One region of the Bradyrhizobium sp. Leo78 genome, then DNA from elsewhere that is predicted to be linked to it. Evidence: predicted binding sites of a transcription regulator. Region 1 holds the regulator's gene; each other region holds the start of a gene.

Region 1 (2,198 bases):
TGCAGACACGCGGCTGGAGCTCATCCAGCGAAAACAAAACGTGCCGCCTTTGCAGGGCGGCACGTGAAGGCATTCTATGCGCGCGGCGGGTGCTGTCAATCGCCACGAAGCCGCCAGGCTGCGCTGCAAAGTGCCGGTAATCCGCAGTTTTCCGGTGTGGTGGAAAAGCCCGATTGCAATCCCTAAATGTCGGAACATGTGGACGCATAGGCGCGGACTCTTGCGCCAGAGTCACGCCATATTGTAGCGTCTGGCCTGTCGGGTACGACATCTCGTGCGGCAGTTTTGATCCCTTAGAGTCCTTTGTGTGCGGCGTACACGTTCGGGTGCGGTTTTCGTGCCCGGCGAGCCTTAAGGGATTCTGCCCGCAGGGATTTTTGAGATTAGGCATCGCAGCGCTGTCCCAGGATCGGCCGGCGCAACGCGAAGGGAAAGATGCGATGACGGTATTGACCTGGTCCGACGAACGCGTCGAGCAGTTGAAAAAGCTCTGGGAAGGTGGCCTTTCGGCCAGCCAGATCGCTGCGGAACTGGGCAACGTGACCCGCAATGCGGTGATCGGCAAGGTGCACCGGCTCGGCCTCTCGGGCCGCGCCAAGAGTCCTGCTGCAGCCGCGCCGCGGCAGCGCAAGGCGCGTCCCGCACAGCCGATGATGCGCGTGGCACGTCCGGTCTCCCGCGGCAACACCGCGCTCGCCCACGCCTTCGAGGTGGAGGTGGAAGCGGACCCTATCGCCTACGACAATGTCGTACCGATGAGCCAGCGGCTGTCGCTGCTCGAATTGAACGAGGCCACCTGCCACTGGCCGGTCGGCGATCCCTCGAGCCCGGAATTCTTCTTCTGCGGCGGCAAGGCGCTTCCCGGCCTGCCCTATTGCGCGCACCACTCCCGCATCGCCTACCAGCCGGCGGCTGACCGCCGCCGTCCGACGGTCAAGCCGTCACAAGGCAAGTAAGCCGACGACGGATCGTAGCTCGGGTGGAGCGCAGCGCAACCCGGGAACGCTGTATCGGCAGGTCCAAATTTCCCCGGGTTACGCTTTGCTGCACCCGGGCTACGGATTGAGGTCGCCGGTTTACGACTGCTCGGCCTTCGCGAAGCGATCATCGAGCGCGTAGCCCGCGCCGCGGACGGTGCGGATCGGGTCCTGCTCGCGGCCGGGATTGAGCAATTTGCGCAGGCGGCCGATGTGAACGTCGACGGTGCGCTCGTCGATATAGATGTCGCGGCCCCAAACGCTGTCGAGCAGCTGCTCGCGGCTGAACACGCGGCCGGGATGCTCCAGGAAGAACTCCAGCAGGCGATATTCGGTCGGGCCGAGATCGATCGGGCGGCCCGAGCGCGCAACGCGGCGCTTCTCGCGGTCGAGTTCGATGTCGCCATAGGTGAGCACGGTGGCGAGCCGCTCCGGGCTTGCCCGGCGCAACAGGCCCTTCACCCGCGCGAGCAGTTCAGGCACCGAGAACGGCTTGACGATGTAGTCGTCGGCACCGGTCGCCAGCCCCCTCACGCGCTCGCTTTCCTCGCCGCGCGCGGTCAGCATGATGATCGGGAGCTGCTTGGTCTCCGGCCGCGCCCGCAGACGGCGGCACAGCTCGATGCCGGAGAGTCCCGGCAGCATCCAGTCGAGCACGACAAGGTCGGGAATACGTTCCTTGAGCCTTGTGTCCGCATCGTCTCCACGGGCGACCGTTTCGACATCATAGCCTTCTGCATCGAGATTGTAGCGCAACAGCGTCGTCAGCGCTTCTTCGTCTTCGACCACCAGAATGCGTGCGCTCATCGGCTTGGCTTCTCCTATAGCGGGATGACTCTCTGCTTGAATCGTCATCCCACTCTTCCTTTGATGTTTGAGCAGGATCTTGGCGGAAAGCCGGCGTCGACTTTCCGGATGTTGCTCTAGTTGCCCGGAACGGTCGTGGCGAACGTCGTCATATCCCCCTTCGGCCGCTTGTCGGTGATCTGCTGACCCTCGATCATGTAGAAGACCGTTTCCGCGATGTTGGTGGCGTGGTCGCCGATCCGCTCGATATTCTTGGCGCAGAACATCAGGTGGATGCAGAACGAGATGTTGCGCGGATCTTCCATCATGTAGGTGAGGAGCTCGCGGAACAGCGAGGTGCAGATCGCGTCCACCTCCTCGTCGCTCTTCCAGACGTTCATCGCCGCCGGCAGATCGTGCGCGGCATAGGCGTCG
Region 2 (2,198 bases), on a different contig from region 1:
CGTCGAGACGATGGTCGCGATCGAATTCGCGGCATCGTGCAGGCCGTTCAGGAAATCGAACAGCAGGGCGACCGCGATCAGGATCACCAGGATCGGAAGACCAAGCGTGGCGTCCACGTAAACCGCCCTACTTTATTTTCTTGAGCATGATCTGCGCGCAAACGCTGCGCGTTTGTCGCGGGGAAAACCGGTGCCCACTTTTCGGGATCATGCTCAGACCTGTTCGATCACGATCGAGTTGATCTCGTTGGCGACGTCATCGAAGCGGTCGGCGACTTTTTCGAGGTGATCGTAGATCTCGGCACCGACGATGAAATCCATCGTGTTGGCGTCGCGGTGCTTGAGATAGAGCTCCTTCAGCCCGATGTCGTGGAGATCGTCGACCCGGCCCTCGAGCTTGGTCAGTTCCTCCGTGATCTGCGTCAGCATCGCGACGTTGCTGCCGATCGACTGCAACAGCGGCAGCGCGCGCCCGACCAGGTCGGCGCATTCGACGATCAGAGTGCCCATTTCGCGCATCGGCGGCTCGAACTCACGCACCTCGAACAGCACCACCGCCTTGGCGGTCTGCTGCATCTGGTCGACGGCATCGTCCATGGCCGTGATCAGGTTCTTGATGTCGCCGCGGTCGAACGGGGTGATGAAGGTGCGGCGGACGGCAGTCAGAACCTCGCGGGTGATGTTGTCGGCGTCATTCTCGAACTGGTTGACGCGCTGGCAGTGGACCGGCGTCTCGTCCCCACCCTTCAGCATGTCCTGCAGCGCCATCGCGCACTGGACCGCGGTCTTGGCATGCCGGGCGAACAGGTCGAAAAACCGCTCCTCCTTGGGCAAAAAGCTTCGAAACCAGCGCAGCATAGGCTCAAAATCCATCCTTCCGGAGGACGCTCCGGGATCACCTGTCACAAAACTGTCATAGAACATTTTGTACAGGGACGGCCAGCGCTCCGCGGGCGGAACCGGGTCATCCACCGCTTTGTAGCTCGTGGCTCCGATGCCCCCGACGGCCCAACGCAACAGTGTGGCGTTGGGCTCCAATCGAGCGGGCCGGCCGATGGTCCTACAGCGACCGCCTGAGCAAACGCGCGACCTCGCCGATGATGCCGCGGCGGAAGGTCAGCACGCAGGCGACGAAAATGACGCCCTGGATCACGGTCACCCACTGGCCGTAACCGGCCAGATATTGCTGCATGGCGATGATGATGAAGGCGCCGACCACGGGACCGAAGATGGTGCCGAGGCCGCCAACCAGCGTCATCAGCACGATCTCGCCGGACATCGACCAGTGCACGTCGGTCAGCGAGGCGTTCTGGGCCACGAACACCTTGAGCGAGCCGGCAAAGCCCGCCAGCGTGCCAGACAGGATGAAGGCGAGCAGCTTGTACTGGTCGGTCTTGTAGCCGAGCGAAATCGCCCGCGGCTCGTTCTCGCGGATCGACTTCAGCACCTCGCCGAAGGGCGAGTTGATGGTCCGGTAGATCAGGAGGAAGCCGCCGAGGAAGCCGGCGAGCACGACGTAATAGAGCACTGTCGGCTTGGCGAGGTTGAAGACGCCGAACAGGAAGCCCTGCGGAATGCCCTGGATGCCGTCTTCGCCATGGGTAAACGGCGCCTGCAGGTAGATGAAGTAGAGGAGCTGCGACAGCGCCAGCGTGATCATCGAGAAGTAGATGCCCTGCCGGCGGATCGAGATGTAGCCGGTGATGACGGCAAGCCCGCAGGCCGCGGCCGTGCCGATGATGATGCCGAGCTCCGGCGGCAGCGCCCACACCTTCAGCGCATGCGCCGAGACGTAGCCGGCGGTGCCCAGGAACATCGCGTGGCCGAACGACAGCAGGCCGCCATAGCCGACCAAGAGGTTGAAGGCGCAGGCGAGCAGCGCAAAGCACAGCGCCTGCATCACGAAGAACGGATAGATGCCGGTGAGCGGCACGATGGCCAGCAGCACCGCCATCACGGCGAAGGCGACCATCTCGTCGCGCATCGCGCGCGGCGTGACCGGCAGGGTATCGTCGGTAAGTGCTGACATATCAGGCCGCCCGTCCAGTCAGTCCCGTCGGCTTCACAAGCAGGACCAGCACCATCAGAACGAACACGACGGTGTTGGAAGCCTCGGGGTAGAAATACTTGGTCAGTCCCTCGATCACGCCGAGCGCAAAACCGGTGATGATCGATCCCATGATCGATCCCATACCGCC
Region 3 (2,198 bases), on a different contig from region 1:
CTTGCGCGAACGCTTCGGAGCCCTTGCTGTTGGCCGCATCGTCATAGACGATGAGGCTGAGCGGCATGTCGGAGGCGATCACCTTCCAGGTGGCGCGCGAGTTGAGCAGTCCGCGCTTCAGCCAGGCGAGTTGGTCCGGGCCAAGGAAATAAGCATCGGGACCGTAGCTGGTCTGCTGGTTTGGCCCGTTGGGTCCGCGATAGCTGCGCTCGTCCAGCATGAATACGTCGAGATGCGGTCCGTAGCTGAGCGTGCGATAGACGCGTCCCGGCTCGACGATGCTTTCGCGCATCGGATACATCTCGTGGAAGGCGCGCGCCGCACGCGCCGCCAGCACGTTGATGTCGCGCTCCTTGTAGGCGGCAGGAAGCTGTTTCGACAGCGACCAGTTGTTGGTGACCTCGTGGTCGTCCCACTGCACGAAGATCGGCACCTCCGCATTGAAGCCGCGCACATGCTCGTCGAGCAGGTTGTACTTGTGCGCCGCGCGGTACTCGTCGAGCGTCTCGGCGACCTTGGCCTTCTCCGGGATGGTGAGGTTCTTCCAGAGCTTGCCGTCGGCGAGTTTCACCTCGGACGGAATGACGCCATCGGCATAGATGGTGTCGCCGGAATGCAGGAAGAAATCCGGCTTGTATTTGGCCATGGTGGCGAAGGTGAACATGCCGCCATCGTCGGGATTGATGCCCCAGCCCTGGCCGGCGACGTCGCCGCCCCAGACAAAGCTGACATCGCGCCGGTCGGCGGGCGCGGTACGGAAGCGGCCGGTTACGGGCTCGCCGAGGACGTTGACATGGGCGAGGTCGCGGAAGCGCACGCGGTAGAAGATGTCCTGGCCCGCGGGCAGGTTTTCCAGGAGCATCTTGGCGGTGAAATCGCTTTCGGGCAGGGCCGCGATCGGCGGCAGTGCGCGCGCGTCCTTGAAGGATTCGGTGGTCGCGACCTCGACCATCATCTGCGACGGCCGGTCGGCGCGCGCCCAGACCACGCCGCCGTCAACTCCGACGTCGCCGGACTGCACGCCATGGGTGACGGCCGGCCGGTCGGCGGCGCGGGAGAGGTGGGGCATCGCGATGACGCCGGCGCCGACAGCGGCTGAAGAGAGGAACTTTCGGCGGGAAATCCTGATCGTCATGGCAGCCTCCGTCGGTCCGGCACCGGATGCGCCGAAATGTCGCAACAGACCTAGAAGGATTCTATGACGAAGCGATTACGGCGGCCATCTCCACGTGATCGCAGAGAAATTGCATCTGGTCGTCATTCCGGCGCACGCGAAGCGTGAGCCCGGAATCCATTCATCCACGTCGCTTGCGGCCCGATGGATTCCGGGCCTGCGCCTTCGCGCATCCCGGAATGACGGAGGAGAGGTCGCGTGCCCCGCAAACAGGGAACTGAAGCGAACCCGATTGCGTCCCGCCTTGGCTAAGCGGTCCCTGCCGCCCGGAATTGCGCGCTGGCGCGCTGCAGGTTTTGCGGCATGCTGATCAACAGCAGCTTCCGGTCGGTGACCGCGTTGTGGAATTGCTCGAGTGCGATGTTGAAGGCGGTCAGCGTGCCCTGCTCGATTCCGCCGTGCTCGAAACAGGTCAGCGCTTCGCGCAGGATGTTGTCGGCTTCGGCCTGCATCTGGTCGAGTTCTTCCATCGAATCGCTGTGGCGCGCGGCAGCGAGCATGTCGAGCAGCCGGTCGCGCTGCGAGGTGTTGATGCTGCGTTCGTCCTTCTTCAGGTAGCCGGCAAACCAGGCGCCGGCCGAACCCATTGCGGAGACCAGCATCAGCCCCCACCAGATGTAATCGCTGTAGCGGTCGAGGAAGGTCTTCTCGTCGCCATCGACGAAAGCCGCAGCCCCAGGGTGCACGGGAATCGTGGCGTCCTTGTCGGTGTCCGGCGTCTCGATCCTGGCGGCCGGCGGGAAATCGTTCTTCAGCGACTGCCGGATCGAGAACAGCTGTCGGGTGAAGATGGCGATGGTCGATTCGGAAATGCCCCTGCGCGCCACGATATGGTGCGAGAAGCTGATGGTCTTGACCTCGTCCGCAGGGCGGTCGACGCCGCCGAGCGAGCCGGCGGGGATTTGCGAGGCTTCATAGGCGGGATGGTTCTGCGCGATCGCTTCCGCCGCGTCGATGGCGAGGAAGGTCGGCGTGCCGCGCGTCGAAGCTGCGATCGCGTCGGTTGTGATCTTGCTGTTGATGG
Region 4 (2,198 bases), on a different contig from region 1:
AATTGCCCGACAGCACGTTCACCGCGCCGACGGCAAAGCGCATCCTCTTGGAGTTGATGCGCTCGAAATCGACCAGCTCGAGCAGCGACTCGCGTAGCTGCGCCGTATCGTAATAGCTCGTGGCGGTCCTGGCGCCGGCTGGGCTGAACCATGGACTGGTGGTGTGGGGCGCGAAGAAGCCGGGCTGGCCCAGCACCGTCGTCATGAACGAGGAGGTGAAGTTGCGGGCCTTGCGGAAGATGTCGCCGTCCGGCGTGTAGTGCCAGATCTTGCGGCTGGTGATGCGGTCCCAGAATGTGTGCAGTCGCTCAAGCCGCCGCTCCGGCGGATTGCCGGCGATGATTGCCGAGTTGATCGCGCCGATCGAGACGCCGCAGATCCAGTCCGGCTCGATACCTGCTTCGTGCAGCGCCTGATAGACGCCGGCCTGGTAGGCGCCGAGCGCACCACCGCCTTGCAGCACCAGCGCGACACGGTCGCAGCGCTCCGGCCGCCAGCCGCGATGGGAGGTTGCAGTTTCTTGTTCGTCGAAATGTGGGCTACGCGCATCCATGTCCTTGCACTCCCTGCGCGCCAACGATTCCGTGTGCCCGTGACGCGCTGATGACAGCCGCCAAGGGGACATTCGGGTCACGCGGCTGAAGGAAATCCCTCATATCAATGTCAATGTCCGTCGCTAGCGTTCGGGCCATTAATTGCAAAACAGGGGATTTGCGATGCGCAGGGAAGAACTATTGCGGCTTCCGTCAATGCCTGCCGCGGGCCCGAGCTATCCCGCAGGACCCTACCGCTTCGTCAATCGCGAATTCCTGGTCATCACCTACGAGACCGATCCCGCGCTGATCCGTGCCGGGCTGCCTGAGCCGCTCGAGCCGATTGATCAGCCGATCGTGCACTACGAATGGATCAAGATGCCTGATAGTTCCGGCTTCGGCAGCTATACCGAGTCCGGTCTGGTGATCCCGGCGCGCTTGCACGGCGAAGAGGTCAATTTTGTTTCGCAGATGTACCTCGACGATGATCCGCCGATTGCGGCGGGCCGGGAGATCTGGGGCTTTCCGAAGAAATACGCCCATCCCAAGCTCGAGATCGTCAAGGACACGCTGACCGGCACGCTCGAATACGCCGGCCAGCTCGTCGCCATGGGCACCATGGGCTACAAGCATGAGAGCATGGCGGGCAATGGCGACATCACCCGCGCGACGCTGTCGAAGACGCAAGTTAATCTGAAGATGATCCCGGGGGTCGATGGCCGTCTCGAAGTCTGCCAGCTCGTCGCGATCAACCTGACCGACATCAACGTCAAGGGCTCATGGATCGGTCCCGGCCGGCTGCATCTGGTACCGCACGTCAATGCGCCGGTTGCGGATTTTCCGGTGCGGCGCGTGGTCGGCGCGCATCATTTCCTCGCCGATCTGACGCTGCCCTTCGGCCGCGTCGTGCACGATTACGACAAGGAAGCCGAGCTGGCCGCAACGGGTCTCGCGGCGGAGTAGACTGCGACATCAAACTGTAACAGAAGCGTAATTCAATCGTCGCGTGCCGGCGTGTGGGGAAGGTGCCCCGCACTGATATGTGCTGGCTTGCGCAGGGGTTGACGATGTCTCGCGTTGAGCTTCGGGCTGGTCATGTCGGCTGAACCAGCGAAAATTGTCAGCGTGCCGGCGGACGCCACTCCGGTGATCCCCGGCCTGGTGTGGGCGTTCCGTCTGCATGGCGACGGCACCGCTGAATCCTTGCCCATCGAAGCGCCGATCGAGTTCAGCCATGATGGCAGGCTCTGGCTGCATTTCAATCTGGCGGATGGTCGCAGCCGGCAATGGCTTGGCGGCCTGCAGTTTCCGATGCTGGCGCGCGATCTCTTGCTGTCGCATGACAATTTCCAGCAGCTCCACATCATCGACAACTGCGTCTATGGCGTGTTCTCCGATCTCGTGCGCGAGATCGACTCCCCAACGGAGGAAACCGGCTTCCTTCGCTTCGCGATGACCGAGCGTCTCCTGATCAGCGGCCGCCATCAGGCGCTGTGCGCGGTGGATGCCACGCGCCGCGTGCTCGAAGGCGGCCATCGTGTCGCGACGGTCGCGGCGCTGCTTGAGAAGATCATCGACGAGGTCGCCGACACCATGGACCGGATGGCCGACAAGATCGCCACCGAGATCGACGGCATCGAGGAACGGGTGCTGTCCGGCGAGACC

The links. The regulator PhoB, encoded in region 1, activates phosphate uptake and scavenging genes when phosphate is short. The targets are predictions, from matches to a motif close to TGTCATNNANCTGTCAT.
Region 2: the regulator PhoB is predicted to act here: its motif matches at 901-917, upstream of AC5ZG1_RS13675 (DUF47 domain-containing protein).
Region 3: the regulator PhoB is predicted to act here: its motif matches at 1,199-1,215, upstream of AC5ZG1_RS03380 (alkaline phosphatase D family protein).
Region 4: the regulator PhoB is predicted to act here: its motif matches at 593-609, upstream of AC5ZG1_RS14160 (acetoacetate decarboxylase).

Annotation. Positions count from the first base shown of each region.
Region 1 is NZ_JCAMOT010000010.1:210,013-212,210, reverse strand. It holds gene AC5ZG1_RS16005 (GcrA family cell cycle regulator) at 441-956, shown strand; gene phoB (phosphate regulon transcriptional regulator PhoB) at 1,077-1,784, opposite strand; gene phoU (phosphate signaling complex protein PhoU) at 1,901-2,198, opposite strand, start outside.
Region 2 is NZ_JCAMOT010000008.1:273,223-275,420, forward strand. It holds gene AC5ZG1_RS13670 (inorganic phosphate transporter) at 1-117, opposite strand, end outside; gene AC5ZG1_RS13675 (DUF47 domain-containing protein) at 214-858, opposite strand; gene AC5ZG1_RS13680 (branched-chain amino acid ABC transporter permease) at 1,061-2,029, opposite strand; gene AC5ZG1_RS13685 (branched-chain amino acid ABC transporter permease) at 2,031-2,198, opposite strand, start outside.
Region 3 is NZ_JCAMOT010000002.1:196,777-198,974, reverse strand. It holds gene AC5ZG1_RS03380 (alkaline phosphatase D family protein) at 1-1,135, opposite strand, end outside; gene AC5ZG1_RS03375 (TAXI family TRAP transporter solute-binding subunit) at 1,423-2,198, opposite strand, start outside.
Region 4 is NZ_JCAMOT010000009.1:83,174-85,371, reverse strand. It holds gene AC5ZG1_RS14165 (patatin-like phospholipase family protein) at 1-553, opposite strand, end outside; gene AC5ZG1_RS14160 (acetoacetate decarboxylase) at 717-1,496, shown strand; gene AC5ZG1_RS14155 (transporter) at 1,629-2,198, shown strand, end outside.